Regions from separate parts of the Streptomyces sp. NPDC029296 genome, predicted to be linked through region 1. Evidence: riboswitches for the same ligand, from Rfam matches in the RefSeq annotation. Region 1 holds a riboswitch; each other region holds the start of a gene.
What was found. A riboswitch is a leader RNA that binds a small molecule or an ion and turns the genes downstream of it on or off. The one in region 1 is predicted to bind cyclic di-AMP.
Positions count from the first base shown of each region.

Region 2: another riboswitch for cyclic di-AMP. It lies ahead of ACZ4W9_RS29475 (M23 family metallopeptidase); the one in region 1 lies ahead of ACZ4W9_RS02505 (transglycosylase SLT domain-containing protein).
Region 3: another riboswitch for cyclic di-AMP. It lies ahead of ACZ4W9_RS09030 (transglycosylase family protein); the one in region 1 lies ahead of ACZ4W9_RS02505 (transglycosylase SLT domain-containing protein).

Region 1 covers NZ_JBVHXT010000002.1:214,806-221,461, reverse strand. Annotated here, with positions in the region: gene recQ (DNA helicase RecQ) at 1-486, shown strand, start outside; gene ACZ4W9_RS02520 (M56 family metallopeptidase) at 515-1,453, opposite strand; gene fahA (fumarylacetoacetase) at 1,646-2,863, opposite strand; gene ACZ4W9_RS02510 (HAD family hydrolase) at 3,168-3,980, shown strand; gene ACZ4W9_RS02505 (transglycosylase SLT domain-containing protein) at 4,010-4,498, opposite strand; cyclic di-AMP (ydaO/yuaA leader) riboswitch at 4,501-4,677, opposite strand; gene ACZ4W9_RS02500 (polyprenyl synthetase family protein) at 5,270-6,280, shown strand.
Region 2 covers NZ_JBVHXT010000038.1:18,425-25,080, forward strand. Annotated here, with positions in the region: gene trmB (tRNA (guanosine(46)-N7)-methyltransferase TrmB) at 1-799, shown strand, start outside; gene ACZ4W9_RS29465 (PrsW family intramembrane metalloprotease) at 860-2,155, shown strand; gene ACZ4W9_RS29470 (aldo/keto reductase) at 2,198-3,142, opposite strand; gene ACZ4W9_RS29475 (M23 family metallopeptidase) at 3,219-4,286, opposite strand; cyclic di-AMP (ydaO/yuaA leader) riboswitch at 4,296-4,463, opposite strand; tRNA gene ACZ4W9_RS29480 (tRNA-Met) at 4,785-4,858, shown strand; gene ACZ4W9_RS29485 (dihydrofolate reductase family protein) at 4,936-6,072, opposite strand; gene ACZ4W9_RS29490 (MarR family winged helix-turn-helix transcriptional regulator) at 6,156-6,656, shown strand, end outside.
Region 3 covers NZ_JBVHXT010000008.1:34,864-41,519, forward strand. Annotated here, with positions in the region: gene ACZ4W9_RS09015 (DUF501 domain-containing protein) at 1-370, opposite strand, end outside; gene ACZ4W9_RS09020 (FtsB family cell division protein) at 399-875, opposite strand; gene eno (phosphopyruvate hydratase) at 981-2,261, opposite strand; gene ACZ4W9_RS09030 (transglycosylase family protein) at 2,663-3,403, opposite strand; cyclic di-AMP (ydaO/yuaA leader) riboswitch at 3,409-3,590, opposite strand; gene ACZ4W9_RS09035 (transglycosylase family protein) at 3,773-4,924, opposite strand; gene ACZ4W9_RS09040 (cytochrome P450 family protein) at 5,093-6,379, opposite strand; gene ACZ4W9_RS09045 (nucleoside triphosphate pyrophosphohydrolase) at 6,521-6,656, opposite strand, start outside.

The DNA.
Region 1 (6,656 bases):
GCGGTCGAGGGGGAGTACGGCACGCTGGTGCTCACCGAGGCGAGCGGCGAGGTGCTGCGCCGCGAGCGGGAGGTGCCGCTGCGCAAGGAGCCGAAGAAGCCGGCCGCCTCCCGGTCCCGGTCCTCCGGCGGCTCCGGTGGCGGCAAGGCCAAGGCCGTCGCGGCCGAGCTGCCCGACGCGCTGCTGCCCGCCTTCGAGGCACTGCGGGCCTGGCGCGCCGAGCAGGCCCGGGAACAGGGCGTCCCGGCGTACGTGATCTTCCACGACGCCACCCTCCGGGAGATCGTGCTGCGCCGGCCCGGCTCGGTGCGGGAGCTGGGCACCGTGAACGGCGTCGGCGAGAAGAAACTGGTGACCTACGGCGAAGGCGTCCTCGAGGTGCTGGCCTCCCTGGACGGAGCCGTGCCGCCCGCCGACGCCGACGTACCGGACGCGGACTGGCCCGAGCTGTCCGGCGAGCCGGAGCCGGAGCCGGACTGGGTCTAGCAGGCCCCGGCCCGCCGGGGCGGTGCCGTCAGGACAGCGCCGACAGCCCGGGGGCGAAGGTGATCAGCAGCGGCAGCAACGGCACCAGCGCGGCCACCGTCGTGGTCAGCGCCCGGTGCCGGCGCAGCAGCCGGGGCGGCGGCTCCAGCAGCCGGTCGACACGCTCGCCCAGCAGATGGCGGCTGGAGTCGCAGGAGAGCACGCCCCGGTGCTGGTTCAGCTCGATCAGGGCGAGGGCCGTGGTGAGGTGCCCGCAGCGCCGGGAGGCCGCGTCGTCGGCGGCCAGCTCGACCAGGCGGTGCGTCTGGTCGCAGAAGTGGGCGAACAGCGGCACCCGCGGGAAGCCCGTGGCGAGCGCCGTGGACAGGTGCAGCAGCCAGTCGTGGTGGGCGCGGGCGTGACCGCGCTCATGGGTGAGGACGGCGTCGAGCTGGAGGTCGGTGAGGCGGTGCAGCGCCCCCGTGGTGACGACGAGCTGCGGCGGGTGCCCCGGCATCCACCAGGCGTCCGGGTACTCGTCCTCCAGTACCAGCATCGGCCCGCGCGGCGCCCGCAGCCCCGGCGGCAGCTCGGGGGCGCGTTCGCGCAGTTGCGCGCGGGCCTGGCCCCGGCTGCGGCGGGCCTCGAAGAGTTCCCGGGCCAGCATCGCCGTCGTCCAGGCGGCCCCGCAGGCCAGCAGCAGGGTGAGCGCGGCGGCCCACACCGGGGCGGTGGACAGGTCGTAGGCGGCGGTGACGGCGGGCGGCGCGGGGGCGAACACCCGGTCGCGGACGGTGTGGAAGACGGCCGCCGCGCCCAGCACCAGCGCGGTCAGGCAGCACAGCAGGACGGTGGCGACCAGGCACTGCCACACCCACAGCGCGACCACGGGTTCCCGCTCGGGCCAGGACGCCCGGGTCAGCGCACGCGGCGCCGGCACGGCGGCGGTCAGGGCGACGACGCTCAGCAGGAGCAGGCAGACGGTCATGCCGGGGCTCCGGTTCCTGGTCGGAAAAGGGGTGCGGGTGCGGGGTGGTACGGGGCACGCGACGCACGGCCGCACAGGGTGCGTGCGCGTGTCCCCGTCAGTATGGCGAAGAAGGGCGTGCGAGTCAGGTGCCGGTGACGATCCGGCCGGACTCGGTCCGGACCGTCCGGGCACCGCCCGCCGCGCCGTGGCTCAGTCCGCGACGACCCGGCCCGTGACCTCGCCCAGCCCCACCCGGCGGCCGTCCGGGCCGGGTGCCCAGGCCGACAGGGTCACCACGTCCCCGTCCACCAGGAACGTCCGCTCGCCGTCCGGGAGTTCGAGCGGGTCGCGGCCGTTCCAGGTCAGCTCCAGCAGCGAGCCGCGCTGGTCCGCGGCCGGGCCGCTCACGGTGCCCGAGCCGTACAGGTCGCCGGTGCGCAGCGAGGCGCCGTTCACCGTCATGTGGGCGAGCTGCTGGGCGGCGGTCCAGTACATGGCGGCGAACGGCGGCTCGGAGACGACGTGGCCGTTGACCGCGACGGAGATCCGCAGGTCGTAGCCGCCGGGTTCCACGCCGGGCGCCGTGTCGTCCAGGTAGGGCAGTAGCGGGTGCGTGCGCTCGGGAGGTGCCACGCGGGCGTCCTCCAGCGCCTCCAGCGGGGTGATCCACGCCGACACCGAGGTCGCGAAGGACTTGCCGAGGAACGGACCGAGGGGGACGTACTCCCAGGCCTGGACGTCCCGCGCGGACCAGTCGTTGAGCAGGCACAGCCCGAAGACGTGCTCGCGGAAGTCGCCGAGCGCGACCGGACGGCCCTGCCGCGAGGGCACGCCCACGACGAAGCCGACCTCGGCCTCGATGTCCAGCCGGATCGACGGGCCGAAGACGGGCGCGGGGTCGGCGGGGCTCTTGCGCTGCCCCGAGGGCCGTACGACGTCCGTGCCCGAGACGACGACCGTGCCGGCGCGGCCGTGGTAACCGATCGGCAGGTGCTTCCAGTTGGGGGTGAGGCTGTCCTCGGCGTCCGGGCGGAAGATCCGGCCGACGTTGCGGGCGTGGTGCTCCGAGGCGTAGAAGTCGACGTAGTCCGCCACCTCGAAGGGCAGGTGCAGCGTCACCTCGGACAGGGGGTGGAAGAGGGGCTCGACCGTCGGGCGGTGGGCCGGGTCGGTGATCCAGGACGTGACGGCGCGCCGTACCCCGGACCAGGTGGCGCGGCCGGCGGCCAGCAGCGGGTTGAGGGTGGGGGCGGCGAGCAGCGCCTGGTGGGGCGAGCCGGCCGCCGCCGCCGCGGCGCCCGCGTCGAGGACGTGGTTCCCGAGCCGGACGCCGATCCTCCGCTCCGTGCTGCCGCGGGGCGAGAACACGCCGTAGGGGAGGTTGTGCGGGCCGAAGGGGTCGCCCTCGGGGACGTCGAAGGGGGGCATGGGTGCTGCCTCACTCTCATCCGTGCCATGCATGGCGAAGCGTTCCATGTGGTCGGGCCACACGTTACGGCCGACACGCGTGTCATGGGCAGTGCATCGGGGGGCGTACGGGGCGGCCGGGAGAACCGCTTCCGCCGTCGGGGCCGGCCGGGGGGCATGACGGCCGTGCGGCCGCTCGCCGGCCCCGGGTGGCACCGTGCGGCCGTCATCGGGCCGTCGCCGGGGGCGACTTGGGGCCGCGCGGTGTGCGATCGCGGGGAACGAGGGGGGAGTCCGCGGGCCCCGGTGTCCGTATTCTCTGGGCATGGCACCCTCCCCGGCATATGCCCTCATCGCCACTGACCTGGACGGGACGCTGCTGCGCGGCGACGACACCGTCTCCGACCGGTCGCTCGCCGCGCTCGCCCGGGTGGCGCGGGCCGGGGCCCGGCACCTGGTGGTCACCGGCCGCCCGGCGCCCCGGGTACGGCCCCTGCTCGCGCGCCTCGGCCGCACCGGACTGGCCGTGTGCGGTCAGGGCGCGCAGGTCTACGACGCCCGAACCGGCCGTCTGCTGTGGTCGGTCCGGCTGGACCGGGAGCTGGCGGAGACCGCGCTCGGCAAGATCGAGGCGGAGGTGGGGCAGGTGTACGCGGCGGTCGACCAGGACGGCGTGGACGGGCTCACGCTCATCGAGCCGGGCTACCGGATGCCGCACCCGACGCTGCCCGCGGTCCGGATCGGCCGGCGTGCCGAGTTGTGGGCCGAGCCCATCAGCAAGGTGCTGCTGCGCCACGCCGAGCTGTCCGACGACGAGCTGGCGGCCGTGGCGCGCTCCGCGGTGGGCTCGCTGGCGAGCGTCACCATGTCGGGGCCGGGCACCGTGGAGCTCCAGCCGAGCGGGGTGACGAAGGCGACCGGTCTGGCGCTGGCCGCCGAGCGGCTGGGGGTCGGCGCCGAACGGGCCCTAGCCTTCGGCGACATGCCCAACGACATCCCGATGTTCCGCTGGGCGGCGCGCGGTGTCGCCATGGCCGACGCGCATCCGGAGCTGAAGGCGGTGGCCGACGAAGTCACGCTGTCGAACGAGGACGACGGGGTCGCCGTCGTCCTCGAGAGACTGTTCCCGGCCGCCTGACCACGGGGAGGGGGCGGCGGCCGGGCCGGTCAGTAGGCGCCGAAGACGTTGTCGATGGAGCCGTAGCGGTCCGCCGCGTAGTTGCAGGCGGCGGTGATGTTCGCGACCGGGTCGTAGATGTCGAAGGACGTTCCGGCGACGTGGTACGCGTTGAAGGTCGGGTCGATGACCTGGAGCAGGCCCTTGGACGGGATGCCCTTGGCCGCGTTGGAGTCCCAGAGGTTGATGGCCGCCGGGTTGCCGGAGGACTCGCGGATGATGTTGCGGTGGATGCCGTTGTAGGTGCCCGGGATCTTCTTCTCGGCCATGATCGCGAGCGATTCGCGGATCCAGCCGTCGAGGGTGTTCGGGTATCCGGCCGGGGTGGTGGACACCGCCGGGGCCGCGGCGGGGGCGGCGAGGGCGCTGCCCGCGCCGATGAGCGGCAGGGTGAGGACGGCGGCGCCGGTGCAGGCGGCGGCGAGGGCACGGACGAGGCGGGCGTTCCGGGTACGGCGGTGCTGAGCGGCAGCGGGCATCGAAAGTTCCTCTCCGGCGCCTGCGAGGTGAGCTGTCGGGTTCGGGCGGGGAGGCGCCCGGCCGTGCCCGGGAGGAGGCACGGCTTCACCCCGAGCCGTGCCGGCGCGGCGCATGCCGTCCGGCGCGGCGGCTTACCTGGGTCCCCCGCTCCTGCCGTACGAATGAGTTCGTGAATGGGTTGCGCGGGCGGCGGCAGGATTAGGCGTCCGCCCGACGGCCCGGAACGTATGCGAGAGCACATGTCGGGAACAAGTACCGGATTCACCCAATGCGCCATTTGGCCTTGATCGACTCCGTATGAGGTACTTGATCCTTTGCGATCGCCAATCCCCAACTCGCCGACGGGGCAAGGGTCGGAGGGGGATGGGGTGTGAGGAGTGGGCCGGTCGGGCGCGTGACCCAATTCACGAAATGGCAAAAGGCTTCAAATCAGACATGGGGGATTAGTGGGATTCAGGTCTGAAGTCCGAGTCGTGATGGAACCCGGGGTGCGATGCCCGTCGTTGTCGTAGGGGCGGCGAGGGGAAGGCGAGGGTGAGGAAGGTGTGGAGAGGTCGCGACACGGCATCCGGATTACCGTTAAGTCGATATATGTCCCTTATTACCGTGTGATCAAAACCATGCCGGTCATGGTTCGATACCACCCGAGCTGGACCGGTGGGCGCTATCGGTGATCGAAACAGGACCGGATACGCTGACTTGAGTGATGGCAGCGACCTATCGACAAACCGTGTAATCGCCAGCAGACACCAGCAGACAGGAGACCCCTCGTGACCGTCGTCGGGCCGTTCGGGCTGAGCGTGCGGGACCAGGCTCTCGAAGCCGATGTCCAGGCCGGATTGGCGGCTGTCGAGGAAGGCTTGCTCGATGCCACCAAGAGCGAGGTCCCGTTCATCACCGAGGCCGCGCAGCACCTCGTACGGGCCGGCGGGAAACGATTCCGGCCACTGCTCGTGATGCTCGCCGCCCAGTTCGGCGACCCGTACGCGCCGGGGGTGGTGCCCTCGGCCGTGGTCGTGGAGCTGACCCACCTGGCCACGCTGTACCACGACGACGTCATGGACGAGGCGGCCGTGCGCCGCGGGGTGGACAGCGCCAACACCCGCTGGGGCAACTCCGTCGCGGTCCTCACCGGCGACTTCCTCTTCGCGCGTGCCTCCCAGATCCTCGCCGACCTCGGCCCGGAGGCGGTCCGGGTGCAGGCCCTGGCGTTCGAACGCCTGGTCACCGGGCAGATCCTGGAGACCGCGGGCCCCTCGGACGGCCGTGACCCGGTCGAGCACTACCTGGACGTGCTGGCCGGCAAGACCGGCTCCCTGGTCGCGGTGTCCTGCCGGTTCGGCGCGATGATGTCCGGCGCGGGCGAGCGGGTCGTGGACGTGCTCACCCAGTACGGCGAGCGGCTCGGCGTCGCCTTCCAGCTGGCGGACGACGTCCTGGACATCGCCTCCGACTCCCACGAGTCCGGCAAGACTCCGGGGACCGACCTGCGCGAGGGCATCCCGACCCTGCCGGTGCTCCGGCTGCGCGAGCGGGCCGCCCGGCTCGGACTGGCCGAGGACATCGCGCTGTGCGAGCTGCTGGACTCCGACCTCGGCGACGACGCCCGGCACGCCCGGGCGCTGGCCGCGCTGCGCGCCCACCCCGCGCTGGAGCAGGCCCGCCGGGACACCGTCCGGTACGCGGAGGAGGCGCGGGCCGCGCTCGCCCCGCTGCCGGAGTGCGACGCCAAGGCCGCCTTGGTGGAGCTGTGCGACGCGGTGGTCCACCGCGCCGGCTGACCGGCCCGGCCCCGCCGGCCGGACCCGGAGTGCTTCCGGGCGACCGCCGTATCACCCGCTCGGCTGACGTTCGTACGGTCACACCCTCGCCCGGCCGGCCGTCGTACCGCCGTACGACTGCGGGCGTACCGTCAGAGGCCGGTCCTCCCCCCGTCCCGGCGTCCCTCACAGGGCCGCGGCTCCCTGTGACCCTTACGGGTCGGGGAGGATCCGGCCGCCGGGTGTCATACCGCAGGCGTAGACGCGGTTGCCTCCGAGGGCTGACGCTTCCGCGCCGCCGATTTGGTCATATGGAAGCCACGGATATCACCACTCCTCACCGATTCGGGTGAGAATGGCGGCTCAGGGTTGACCAGCGTGAGAACGGCCGCCGCCG
Region 2 (6,656 bases), on a different contig from region 1:
CACCCCCGCCGCCCCGCCCGCCCCCGGTGACCCCGTCCGGCCCGCCCGGGCCAAGGGCGAACCGCGCTTTCCGGACGGACCGAAGGCGGACCCCGCGGGTTCGCACTTCGAGCGGCGGATCCGCAGCTTCCAGCCGCGGCGCAGCCGGGTGACGGCCGGGCAGGCCGAGGCGCTGCAGCGACTGTGGCCCCAGTGGGGGCTGGACATCGACGGGCAGCGGGTGATCGACCTCGCCGAGCTGTTCGGCAACGACCGTCCCGTGGTCCTGGAGATCGGCTTCGGGATGGGCGAGGCCACCGCGCGGATGGCCGCGGGCGACCCGGACACCAACATCCTCGCCGTCGACGTGCACACCCCCGGCCAGGGCAACCTGCTGGGTCTCGCCGACCGGGGCGGCCTCACCAACGTCCGGGTGGGCAACGGCGACGCGATCATCCTGCTCCGCGAGATGCTCCGCCCGGACGCGCTGGACGGGCTGCGCGTCTACTTCCCCGACCCCTGGCCCAAGAAGCGGCACCACAAGCGGCGGCTCATCCAGCCGGAGTTCCTGACGCTCGCCGCGACCCGGCTGAAGCCCGGCGCGCTGCTGCACTGCGCGACGGACTGGGAGCCGTACGCCGAGCAGATGCTGGAGGTGCTCACCGCGCACCCGGACTTCGAGAACACCCGGCCGGACGGCGGTTTCGCGCCGCGCCCGGAGTTCCGGCCGCTGACCCGTTTCGAGGGACAGGGACTGGACAAGGGACACGTCGTGAACGATCTGCTGTTCCGGCGTGTACCGCACCGCCGGGACGGATAGCCGACCGGCGGGCCGGTCATCCGATCGGCCCCTCGTCCCGCCACCGTTAGGGTCGATGCCGTGGCCACCAGTCCTCCGTCCGCGACCCGTCCTCCGAGCCCCGGCGACGGTGTGCTCCGCCACCCGCACTGGTGGCAGCGCAGGTGGGTGCGGTACGGGGCGCCGAGCACGCTGCTGGCGCTGTCCGGGCTGGTCATCCTGGCGCTCGTGCGGCGGCAGACCGGCACGGACGGGTTCCTCGTCGGGCTCGGGCTGGCCGTGCTGCCGGTGCCGTGGCTGCTGGCCGCCTTCCGGTGGCTGGACCGGGTGGCGCCGGGACCGTGGCGGAACCTGGTGTTCTCCTTCGCCTGGGGTGCCTGCGCGGCGGCGCTGATCGCCATCGTGGCCAACAGCTTCGCCACGGAGTGGATCGCCACCTCCACCGCCGACCCGGCGAGCGCCGACACCCTCGGCGCCACGGTGATAGCGCCGATCGTGGAGGAGTCCGCGAAGGCCGCCGCCGTCCTGCTGGTCTTCCTCTTCCGCAGACGCGACTTCACCGGGATCGTGGACGGCGTGGTGATAGCGGGGATCACCGCCACCGGGTTCGCGTTCACCGAGAACATCCTCTACCTCGGCACGGCCTTCGGGACCGACCAGCTCACCGGCGACCGGGGCATCTCCTCCGTCACCGCCGCCACCTTCTTCGTGCGCATCGTGATGTCCCCGTTCGCGCACCCCCTGTTCACCGTCCTGACCGGCATCGGCTTCGGCATCGCCGCGCTGTCCGCCGAGCGCCGGCCCGCCCGGCGGATCCTGCTGCCGGTGTGCGGACTGCTGCTCGCGATGGGCATGCACGCCCTCTGGAACGGCTCGGCCACCTTCGGGCAGTACGGGTTCTTCGCCGTCTACGGCGGCTTCATGGTGCCCGTCTTCGGGCTGGTGACCTGGCTCGCGGTCTGGACCCGGCAGCGGGAGCTGCGCCTGGTGCGGGCCGAGCTGCCGGCGTATGTGCTGGCCGGGTGGCTGGGCCCGGCCGAGCCCTTCGCGCTCGGATCGATGCGGGCGCGCCGGATGGCCCGGGACTACGCCCGGCACCACCACGGCCGCCCGGCGGCGCGCGAGGTGGCCCGCTACGAGGGGTACGCCACCTCGCTCGCGTTCCTGCGCCAGCGCGGGCGCGCGGGCAGGGCCGGGGCGGACTTCGTCCCCCGGGAGCGGGAGCTGCTGGAGGAGCTGTGGAAGCGGCGGCACCTGGCCCGGCCGGCGCTGGAGTACGCGGGCCGGGCCGCCGCCGCGGTCCCGGTGTACCGGGCGGCGGCGCCGTACGGACACCCGGCGGTGCCCTACGCCCTGTACAACCCGTACCGGACCTGACCGCACGGGCCCGCACGGCGGGCGGGTACCGCCGGGAAGCGGTCAGGCCGAGGCCTCCGTCAGCTTCGCCACCTCCGCGTCCGTGAGCTCCAGGTCCGCCACGCCGAGCAGCGCCGGCAGCTGCTCCACCGTGCGGGCCGAGGCGATCGGGGCGGTGACCGTCGGCTGGGCGGCCAGCCAGGCCAGGGCGACCGTGGCGACGGGGGCCCCGTGGGCGGCGGCGACCTCGTCCAGGGCCGTCAGGACCTTCCGGCCGCGCTCGGATGCCAGGTAGTCCTGGACCCGGTCGGCGCGGGCGCTGTCGACGCTCTCGCCGGGCCGGTACTTGCCGGTCAGGAAGCCCGAGGCGAGCGCGAAGTACGGGACGACGGACAGGCCCTCACGGGCGACGAGTTCCTGGAGCGGGCCCTCGTAGGTGTCGCGGGAGACCAGGTTGTAGTGCGGCTGGAGGGCGACGTAGCGGGCGAGGCCCTCGCGGTCGGAGAACTCCAGGGACTCGCGCAGGCGCTCGGCGGTGATGTTGGAGGCGGCGATGTGCCGGACCTTGCCGGCCTTCACCAGCTCGTCCAGCGCGCCGATGATCTCCTCGACCGGCACCTCGGGCTGGTCGAAGTGGGTGTAGTAGAGGTCGATGTAGTCGGTGCCCAGGCGGCGCAGCGAGGCGTCGGCGGCGGCCTTGATGGTGGCGGCCGACAGGCCCTGGTACTCCGGGTGCTGGCTGACCTTGGTCGCGACGACCACGTCGGAGCGGTTGCCGCGGGCCTTCAGCCACGCGCCGAGGATCGTCTCCGATTCGCCGCCCTTGTTGCCCTCGGCCCAGGCCGAGTAGACGTCGGCGGTGTCGATGAAGTTGCCGCCGGCCGCGGTGTAGGAGTCGAGGACGGCGAAGGAGGTCTGCTCGTCGGCGGTCCAGCCGAAGACGTTGCCGCCCAGGCAGAGCGGGAAGACCTCGAGGTCGGAGGAGCCGAGTGTACGAAGTGACGTCATACGTCATGCCAACGCCGGCGGGGGCTCATCGCATCCCGCCGCCGGCGCCGGATTCCCGGGTCTTCCGGGAAGGCCGTCAGGGGTTGAGGCCCTTGTCGCGCAGCCAGGCCATCGGGTCGATGCCGGCGGACGAGCCGGCGGGGTGGATCTCCAGGTGCAGGTGCGGGCCGGTGACGTTGCCGGTGGCGCCGACGCGGCCGATGACCTCGCCGGTGGTGACCTTCTGGCCGACCGTGACGTTGATCGAGGACTGGTGGCAGAACCACAGCTCGGTGCCGTCGTCCAGGGTCAGGATGGTGCGGTAGCCGTAGGCGCCGGCCAGGGCCGCCTCGGTGATCGTGCCGCTGTGCACAGCCTTGATCAGGGTGCCGGTGGGCGCGGCGAAGTCGAGCCCGGTGTGGTGGCCGGAGGACCACATCGAGCCGGCCTGCCCGAACGTCGAGGTGATCGTGTACGAGGAGGTCGGGAGCGCGTACTGCTTGGCCAGCTCGGCCAGCCGCTTCTCCTCCGCCGCCTTCTTCGCCTCGGCCTCGGCCTTCTCCGCGTCGGCCTCCGCCTTCTCCTTGGCGGCGGCGGCCTTGGCGGCGGCCTCCTGTTCCGCCTCGGCGGCGGCCCGCGCGGTCTGCTTCTCGGCGGCGGCGAGCGCGGCGGCGGCCGCCTTGCTGTCGGCCTGGCCCTGCTGCTGCTCGGCCTGCGCCATGATCCGGTTGCGCAGCACCTCGCCCGCGTCGGCGCTGTCCCGGTCCGTGCCGGAGGCCACGGCGACGGTGCTGAGCGCGGTGGCCTCGGCGGCGGGCTCGGCGTCGCCGGAGCCGTCGTGGAAGAGGGAGCCGACCGAGGGCAGGTCCGGCAGGGAGATGGACACCGGCGGCTTGCCGGTGTTGGCGCTGGCCATGCCGCCCGCGCCGACGGCGGCCATGACGCCGACGCCGAGGACGGTGGAGCTGCGCGCGAAGCCGCCGCGCTGCTTGGCGACCCGGTGCCGGCCGCGGACCGGGGCGACGGAGTCCTCGGTGGGGTTCCATTCCTCCCACGGGCCCTCGTCGGCGCGGTAGGCGCCGTAGCCGAAGGTCTCGGGCTCGGGCTCGGTCTCGCGCTGTGCCGGTATGGACGGGGCTTCGGGGACAGGCCGGTTGGACGCCACGCGGGCGCGCTCCTTTCCTTCCTCCGCCTACCGGGTTAGCTGACGGGTTCGGAGCAGGAAGGTCTCCTACGCGCGTATATCCGGTCGTGGACTCGCGTGAGTACACGACGGTATCCGCGTGATTCACCCCAAATGGTGGTTCCCCGGTTCCCTCGCGGGATTCGGCGCGTGCGCACGGAGCCGCCTCTTGTGACGGCTGGGACGACCGCGCTGCGTTATCGAACGTTAATAGACCTGCCAGTCACTTTCCAAGCCGTCCCCCTTGATCAACACGCTTTTTACTGGTGGAGTTATCGGCAACTATCCCGCCAAAGCGGGCGAGTTGCCTGACCCCCGGGAGGGTTCAGCAGTCACTCGGGATTTTGATGGTGACTCAGATGTTATGCGTACGGCGCTCGTCCGGTCACCTTGCGTGACCCGCGGGGCCGCCCGTCCCGGGGCCCGCGAAAACCGGTGTGCGAACCATCCCGCGCATGGCGTACACTGGAGTCACAACGACGCGGGGTGGAGCAGCTCGGTAGCTCGCTGGGCTCATAACCCAGAGGTCGCAGGTTCAAATCCTGTCCCCGCTACTGAAGGCCCAGGGCCCGGAATCCCAAGGATTCCGGGCCCTGGGTGTATGTGCGCCCGGGTGCGCCCGGGCGCACGCTCAGCCCGGCAGAAGATGGGCGTTCGGCGCCTTGGCCGGCTCCTCCAGCTCCGGCAGGACGACGACCCGTACGCCCGCCGCGCTCAGCGCGCCCGCCCCGTCGGCCGCCGTGACGAAGGTGTCGGGCTCCCGCCAGGCGGTGACCACCCGCCGCACCCCCGCCCGCAGGATCAGCTCGGCGCAGGGCGCCGGCCGGGAGGCACGGCGGGTGCACGGCTCCAGGCTGGAGTACACCGTGGCGCCGGCGAGGCGCGGCTCGGCCGGGTCGATCTTCGCGAGCGCCGCCTCCTCCGCGTGCACCACCGTGTCGCCGCCCTCGCGGGAGTGTCCCCGGGCCAGTTCGGTGCCGTCGGCGGCCACCACGACCGCGCCGACGCTGAACGCCGTCCGCGACGGCGGGCACAGGGCCGCCAGCTCGCAGGCGGTGCGCAGCCAGTGGCGGTCGGCGGCGGTGGCGGCCGTACCGGTGCCGGGAGCCGTGGGGGCGTAGCGCACGAGGACGACGTCCTCGATCCGGCGGGTGTCCAGCAGGCGCAGGCGTCCGTCCTGGTAGGCGCCGGGCCCGAACAGCCGGGGGGCCGCCGGGTCGCCGACGAGCAGCGGGGCGAGGACCAGCTGGAGTTCGTCGGCGAGGCCCTGGCTCAGGAGCTGGGTGTGGACCGTGCCGCCGCCCTCGACCATCAGCCGCCCGACCCCCCGCACGTCGTGCAGGTGCTCCAGCAGGGACCGCCAGTCCAGGGCGGGGCCGAGCGGGACGACGTCGGCGGTGTTCCCGAGGAGGCGCGAGGCCCGTACGGCGCCGGTGTCGGTGGTGTAGACGAGCTTGTCGCCGCCGGTGTGCCAGAAGCGCGCCGCCGGGTCGAGGTCGCCGGATCCGGTGACGGCGACCTTCAGCGGATACTCCGGCCGGCCCGCCGCGCGCCGGGCCGCGCGCCGCTCGGCGGAGTTGACCAGGAGCCGGGGGTCGTCGGCGCGGATCGTGCCGGCGCCGACGAGGACGGCGTCGGCCGAGGCCCGCACCTCGTCGACCCGGTCGAAGTCGGCCGGGCTGGACAGCAGGAGCCGTTCGGGGCCCGTGTCGTCCAGGTAGCCGTCGAGGGAGACGGCGGCGGACAGCAGCACGTACGGCAGGGGCATCGGCGCTCTCTCTTCCGGAGGCGGGCGGCGAGGCGGGCCCGCGGCGGCTTGGTTCAATTTTTGAACAAACCTACACTGGCGGCATGACGACCCGCTGGCTCAGTCCCGAGGAGCAGCGCGCCTGGCGCGCCTACATCGCCGCCTCCCGCCTCCTGGAGGACGCGATCGACCGGCAGCTCCAGCAGGACGGCGGCATGCCGCACCTGTTCTACTCCGTGCTGGCCAACCTCTCCGACGCCCCGGGCCGGCGGCTGCGCATGACCGATCTCGCCGAGAGCCTGAAGATCACCCGCAGCCGGCTGACGTACGTCGTGAACCGGCTGGAGCGGGACGGCCTGGTGCGCCGGGAGAACTGCGCCGAGGACAAGCGCGCCTCGCTCGCGGTGCTGACGGAGGCGGGGACGGCCGTACTGGAGCGGACGGCGCCCGGACACGTCGAGACGGTCCGCACGCTGCTGTTCGACCGGCTCACCGCGGAGCAGGTGGGGCAGCTGGAGGCGATCTGCACGGGGATCGCGCACGGGCTGCAGGGCGAGGGGGCCACGGCCGGGGCGGACGACGTCCCCTGGCGGCGCCGCTCGTCC
Region 3 (6,656 bases), on a different contig from region 1:
CCGCGCTCGGGAAGCCCTGGAGGACCTCGATCTCGTCCCGGCGCCGGAGGTAGTCCTCGTGCGCGGCCCGGTAGGCGGCGGCCAGCTCCGGGTCGCGCCCGAGCCGTTCGGTCATCTCCTTCATCACGCCGTCGGCCTCCAGCGTGCCGATGGCGGAGGACGCCTTCGGGCACGTCAGGTAGTACAGCGTCGGGAAGGGCGTGCCGTCGGGCAGGCGCGGTGCCGTCTCCACGACGTCCGGCTGACCGCACGGGCAGCGGTGTGCGATGGCCCTGAGGCCCCGCGGCGGGCGGCCCAGCTGCTGCTTGAAGGCCTCTACGTCCGCGTCGGTGGGCTCGGTGCGCGGAGTGGGCGGCGGAGGGGTTTCCATGACTGGCTGTCGGAGACTTTCTGTCGGTTCACTGGTCGGAGGCGTCGGACTTGTCGACGCCGTCCCAGACGTTCGCGTACCAGGGCCGGCGGGCGGCCCCGAGGTCGGCGCGGGACTGCTTGGCCGCGCCGGGGTCGACGACCACGTACCCGGTCTCACCGGGCCGTACGTAGTGCAGCCGGCGGCGGATCTGCTGCTCGGCGTAGGCGTCGTCCTGCCAGCGCGCCTTGAGGTCCCGCAGCTGCTCGACCCGCTCGCGGGCCTGCTGCTGCCGGCGCTGGAGGTCGGCGATCTCCGCGCGCTGGGAGACGTACTGCCGCATCGGGTAGGCGAGGGCGACGACCATCGTGCACAGCACCAGCGCGAGCAGCGCCGCGCGGCCGGTGAGCCGGGAGCGGCGGGCCTGCCGTTTGGTCTGCGAGCGGTAGACGCGGGCCGCGGTCTGCTCGCCGAGCAGCCTGATCCTGGTCGCGGTGGAGAACCGGTCACGGTCCCTCACGCCCATCTTCCCCGCCTCCCGTCACACGCGCGTACGTCCCCGGACACGGTACGGGACCGGGTCCGGGGACGTACGTACGACTGGCTAGGACTTGCCCCAGGTGGGGTCCGCTCAGCCCTTGAAGCGCGGGAAGGCGCTGCGGCCGGCGTACACCGCGGCGTCGTCGAGGATCTCCTCGATGCGCAGCAGCTGGTTGTACTTGGCGACGCGCTCGGAGCGGGCCGGGGCGCCGGTCTTGATCTGGCCGCAGTTGGTGGCGACGGCCAGGTCGGCGATGGTGACGTCCTCGGTCTCGCCGGAGCGGTGGGACATCATGCACTTGAAGCCGTTGCGCTGGGCCAGCTCGACGGCGTCCAGGGTCTCGGTCAGCGAGCCGATCTGGTTGACCTTGACCAGCAGGGCGTTGGCGGCGCCCTCCTCGATGCCCCTGGCCAGGCGCTCCGGGTTGGTGACGAACAGGTCGTCGCCGACGAGCTGGACCTTGTCACCGAGCTTGTCGGTGATGGTCTTCCAGCCCTCCCAGTCGTCCTCGAACAGCGGGTCCTCGATGGAGACCAGCGGGTACGCCTCGACCAGCTCGGCGTAGTACTCGGTCATCTCGGCGGCGGTGCGGTTCTTGCCCTCGAAGACGTACGAGCCGTCCTTGTAGAACTCGGACGCGGCGACGTCGAGCGCCAGGGCGATCTGCTCGCCGGGGGTGTAGCCGGCCTCCTTGATCGCCTCGAGGATGAGGTCGAGGGCCTCGCGGTTGGAGCCGAGGTTGGGGGCGAAGCCGCCCTCGTCGCCGAGGCCGGTGGACAGGCCCTTGTTCTTCAGGACCTTCTTCAGGGTGTGGTAGACCTCGGTGCCCCAGCGCAGCGCCTCGGAGAAGGACTCCGCGCCGATCGGGGCGATCATGAACTCCTGGATGTCCACGTTGGAGTCGGCGTGCGAGCCGCCGTTCAGGATGTTCATCATCGGCACCGGCAGCAGGTGCGCGTTCGGGCCGCCCAGGTAGCGGAAGAGCGGCAGGTCGCTGGCCTCGGAGGCGGCGTGGGCGACGGCGAGCGAGACGCCGAGGATGGCGTTGGCGCCGAGGGAGCCCTTGTTGTCGGTGGCGTCCAGGTCGAACATGGCCTGGTCGATCAGGCGCTGCTCGGTGGCGTCGTAGCCGACCAGCTCGGGGCCGATCTGCTCGATGACGGCCAGGACGGCCTTCTCGACGCCCTTGCCCTGGTAGCGGTTCGGGTCACCGTCGCGCAGCTCGATGGCCTCGAAGGCGCCGGTCGAGGCGCCGGACGGGACGGCGGCACGACCCGTGCTGCCGTCGTCGAGGCCGACCTCGACCTCGACCGTGGGGTTGCCTCGGGAGTCCAGGATTTCCCGGGCTACGACGACGTCGATGGACGGCACGAGCATCTCCTTCTTGGATGTGACGCTGGAAGTGCGGGGCTGGTGTGCCTTGCGACTAGAGCCTAACCGTCCCGGGCGCCTTGGCCACCGACCGACCGTCCCGTGGACAGACCGACGGTACCTTTTGTTTTCAATCGAAACAAAGGGGTCCGGGGCGGCCGGGGGGCGCCGGGTGCCGGGGCGGGCGCGAAAAAAGCCCCGCCCCGGCGCGTACGGGGGAGAACGCGCCGGGGCGGGGAGCCCGTGGGGACGGGGGTGACCCGCACGGGGTCTTGCGGGGGGATCCGCCGGGACGCGCGGACCCCGGGGACTTCAGGGGTCCGCCCGCCCGTGCGGGTCCGTGGCTCTCGGGGGGCCCGCCGGGAAGTACGGGCCCTGGGGTCCGGCCGGGGGGCCGGGGATCACTTCAGGTGGAGCTGCTGACCCGGGTAGATGAGGTCGGCGTCCTGGACGATGTCCTTGTTCAGCTCGAACAGCTTCTCCCAGCCGCCCGCGACCTGGTGCCGCGCGGCGATGGTGCCGAGCGTGTCGCCCTGGACGACCTTGTACTCGCCGTCGCCCTTCTCGACCTTCTTGCCGGTCGGGGTGGTGACGGTCTTGCCCGTGCTGCCGCCGGTGCTCTTGCTCGTGCCGGTGGAGGCGGCCGGGCGCTCGGCGGAGCGGGAGGCGGCCTGCTGGTCGGCGGAGCGGGTGGAGGTGCCCGAGTCCTGGGTGGACGGCGTGGACGGGGCGGACGGCGCCGGGGTGCTCGGGGCGGAGCCGTTGTAGGGGGAGCTCGACAGGCCCGTGCCGCAGACCGGCCAGGCGCCCTTGCCCTGGGAGGCGAGGACCTTCTCGGCGACGGAGATCTGCTGCGCCTTGGAGGCCTTGTCGGCGGTGGAGGCGTACTGCGTGCCGCCGTACGCGGCCCAGGTGGAGGCGGAGAACTGCAGACCGCCGTAGTAGCCGTTGCCGGTGTTGATGGACCAGTTGCCGCCGGACTCGCACTGGGCGACCGTGTCCCACTGGGAGGCGGTGGCGGCGGAGGCGTTGCCGGCCGCCATCAGCGGGGCGGCGACGGCGGCGCCGGTGACACCGGCGAGCGTGACGGCGCGGACGGCCTTGGACGGACGACGGTGCTTGCCCTTGCCGGTAAACAGCATGGATCGATTCCCCTCACCGACGCCTACGAGGTGAGCTGTCGGGTTCGGGCCGGTTGAGTTGCCCGGCCGCGTCGTCCGCTTGCGCGTGACGCGGCTTCACCCCCAGCCGGTCCCAGCTTCAACTGCCGGGCCCGGCACTTACCTTGGGTCCCCCGCTCCTGCCTACGGCGCTTGGCGCGACGACTGTTCCCGGGCGGCCGCTGGCAGGATTCGGCGTGGCGGCTGCCGGGGCTCGTGGTGACGAGCGGCTTCGACCGTAGACAGGTGATCGCCGGAATTTCAAAGACGATCAGGGCTTCTGAGACTCATCCCACACTTTCGCCAAACCGGACATCAAGGCGTTAAGCGGGGCGTCAAGTCCCGGCGTTTTCAGCCCGTTTCGCCCTGGACATCCAGGGTCTGACCGGCGGTGATGCGGTCGGGGTCGGCACCGATGGCCTTCTTGTTGCCGGCGTACAGCGCGTGCCACCCGCCGTCGACGTCAAGGGAGTCGGCGATGGAGGACAGCGAGTCGCCCTCGCGGACCGTGTAGGTGTCCGGTTCGCGGGAGGCGTGCCGGCCGGACGGGGCGGCATTATGACCGTTTGTCACGCTTTCGTCGGCGCTCCCGCCCCGGTGGCGTCCGCCGGTGCCGACGGCGCCGGTGTCGACCAGGCTCCAGGAACCGGCCGCGCGCTGCGGGTTGTTCACGGCCCCGGGGTCCGGGGTGGCCGCCGGGGAGCCGCCGGCGCCCTGGGTGCTTCCGGTGTCCGGCGTGGCGGACTTGTCGGACTTGGGGGTATCGGTCCCGGTGGAACCGGTGCCCTTGCCCGTGTCCTCGTCCGCCGCCCGGCCCGCGTCGTCGCCGGTCCCGTTGTCCGCGCCCGTACCGGCGTCCTCGCCGGTGCCGGTGCCGGTGTCCGCGTCCTTGCCCTTGTCGTTGCCCTTGCCCTTGCCCGGCTCGGCGGTGGGCGTGCCGGTCGGGTCCGAGGAGGAGCCGTCGGCGGGGCCGGTGCCGGTGGAGGGTGACGCGTCCGGCAGCCCGGACGAGCCGGAGGCGTCGGGGGTCGCGGAGGTACCGGAGCCGTCGGCCGATCCGGACGAGTCACCGGAACCGCCGGCCCCGCCGGAGTCGCCGACGCCCGTGTCGACGTCCATGGAGCCCGAGTTGCGCGTCAGGCCGGACAGCAGGGCACAGGTGGCCCAGGGAGTGGTGCCCCGGTCGGCCAGGATCTTCTCGGCGACGGCGATCTGCTGCTGGCGGCTGGCCTGGTCGGCGCTGGCCGCGTACTGGCCGCCGCCGTACTTGTCCCAGTCGTCCTGCGAGATCTGCAGGCCGCCGTGGTACCCGTTCCCGGTGTCCGCGCTCCAGGAGCCGCCGCTCTCGCACTCGGCCACCTTGTCCCACGTGGTGCCGTCGGCCGCGTTGGCGCTCGCGGCGCCGAGCAGCGGGATGGCGATGGCGGAGCCGGTCACGCCGGCCGCGACGAGGAGGGCCGGAGCCTGGCGGGGGCGACGGTGTCGGCCGTTCCCGGTGAGCATGCAGAAGCCTTTCGAGCGACAGCAGGGCCGGCGCGGCGGTTGGAGCCGCTCGCCGCGCTGATGGGTGAACGTATCGGCAGACGATCACTTGTCACAAGTTCATGCCGCACAGATCACGTGAAGATCACAGAGTTGAGAAAGTGTCATCTCGCCGGGGAGAGACTGTGTTCAGGCGGTCGGCGTGAACTCCACCGGCAGGGTGCGCAGGCCGCGCATGATGAGCCCGCCGCGCCAGCGCAGCTCGGCCGGATCGGCGGCCAGCCGCAGGTCGGGCAGGCGGGTGAACAGGGTGGCCAGCGCGGTCTGGCCCTCCAGCCGGGCGAGCGGCGCGCCCAGGCAGTAGTGGATGCCGTGGCCGTAGCCGAGGTGCTGGTTGTCGCGGCGGCCGAGGTCCAGCACGTCCGGGTCGGCGAACCGCTCGGGGTCCCGGTCCGCGGCGGCGAGCACGACGAGCACCGGGTCGCCTTGCGCGATCCGCTTTCCGCCGATGGTCAGCGGCTCGGTGGCGAACCGCCAGGTGGCCAGCTCCACCGGGCCGTCGTAGCGCAGCAGTTCCTCGACGCCGGTCTCCAGCAGGTCCCGTTCGCCGCGGGCCAGGGAGCCCTGGAGCCGGGTGCGCTGCCCGGGGTGGGTGAGCAGGGCGTAGGTGCCGTTGCCGATGAGGTTGACGGTGGTCTCGAAGCCGGCGAACAGCAGGATGAAGGCCATGGCGGCGGCCTCGTTCTCGGTGAGGTGCTCGCCGTGGTCGGAGGCGCGGATGAGGCCGGAGATCAGGTCCTCGCCGGGCGCGGGCGTGGCGGACAGCGCCTCGCGCTTGCGGTGGATCAGCTCGGCGAGGTAGCCGCGCATCTTCTTCACCGACCGCGCGACCCCGCCCCTCGGTCCGCCCCCGTGCCGGATCATCATGCCCGCCCAGTCCCGGAAGTCGTCCTGGTCCTCGCGCGGGACGCCGAGCAGGTCGCAGATGGCGTAGATGGGCAGCGGGAAGGCGAAGTCGTGGATGAGGTCGGCGGAGCCGGTCTCGGCGAACCGGTCGATGAGCCGGTCGGTCAGCTCCTGCACCCGGGGCGCGAACTCGGCGACCCGGCGCGGGGTGAACGCCTTGCTGACCAGCCGCCGCAGCCGGGTGTGGTCCGGGGGGTCGATGTTCAGCAGGTGCGTCATCAGCTCGGCCTTGCGCTCGCCGGGGATGCCGGTCTTGCCCTTGGCGTGCGCGGGCTCGTCGTGGTGCGCCGGGTTCTTGCTCAGCCGCTGGTCGGCCAGGGCCTGCCGGGCATCGGCGTACCGGGTGACCAGCCACGCCTCGACCCCGCTCGGCAGCCGCGTGCGGTGCACCGGGGCGTGCTCGCGCAGCCAGGCGTAGGCGGGGTAGGGGTCGGCGGCGAACTCCCACGTGAAGAGGGCGGGGGCCGGCTGGTCGGGGCCCGGCTGGTCGGGATGGTGCTGCTCGGTCACTCCTCGACCGTATCCGGAGCCCCGGGCGGCTCGCCGGGGGCCTCGCGGGCGGCGTGGTGCCCGCGGCCGGCCGCCTCCCGCCACCAGCGCCGGGCCTCCTCTTCCTTGCCCTGCCGGTCCAGCAGGGCACCGAGGCGGTACCTACCCCTCGGCTCCCTCGTCTCCCTCGGCCCCCTCGCCCTGCTCTCCGCCGCCGGCCGCGCGCGCCGCCTCACTGTCCTTGATCGCGTCCCGGTACACCCGGGCCGCCGCCCGCAGCGCCGCCTCCGGGTCGACG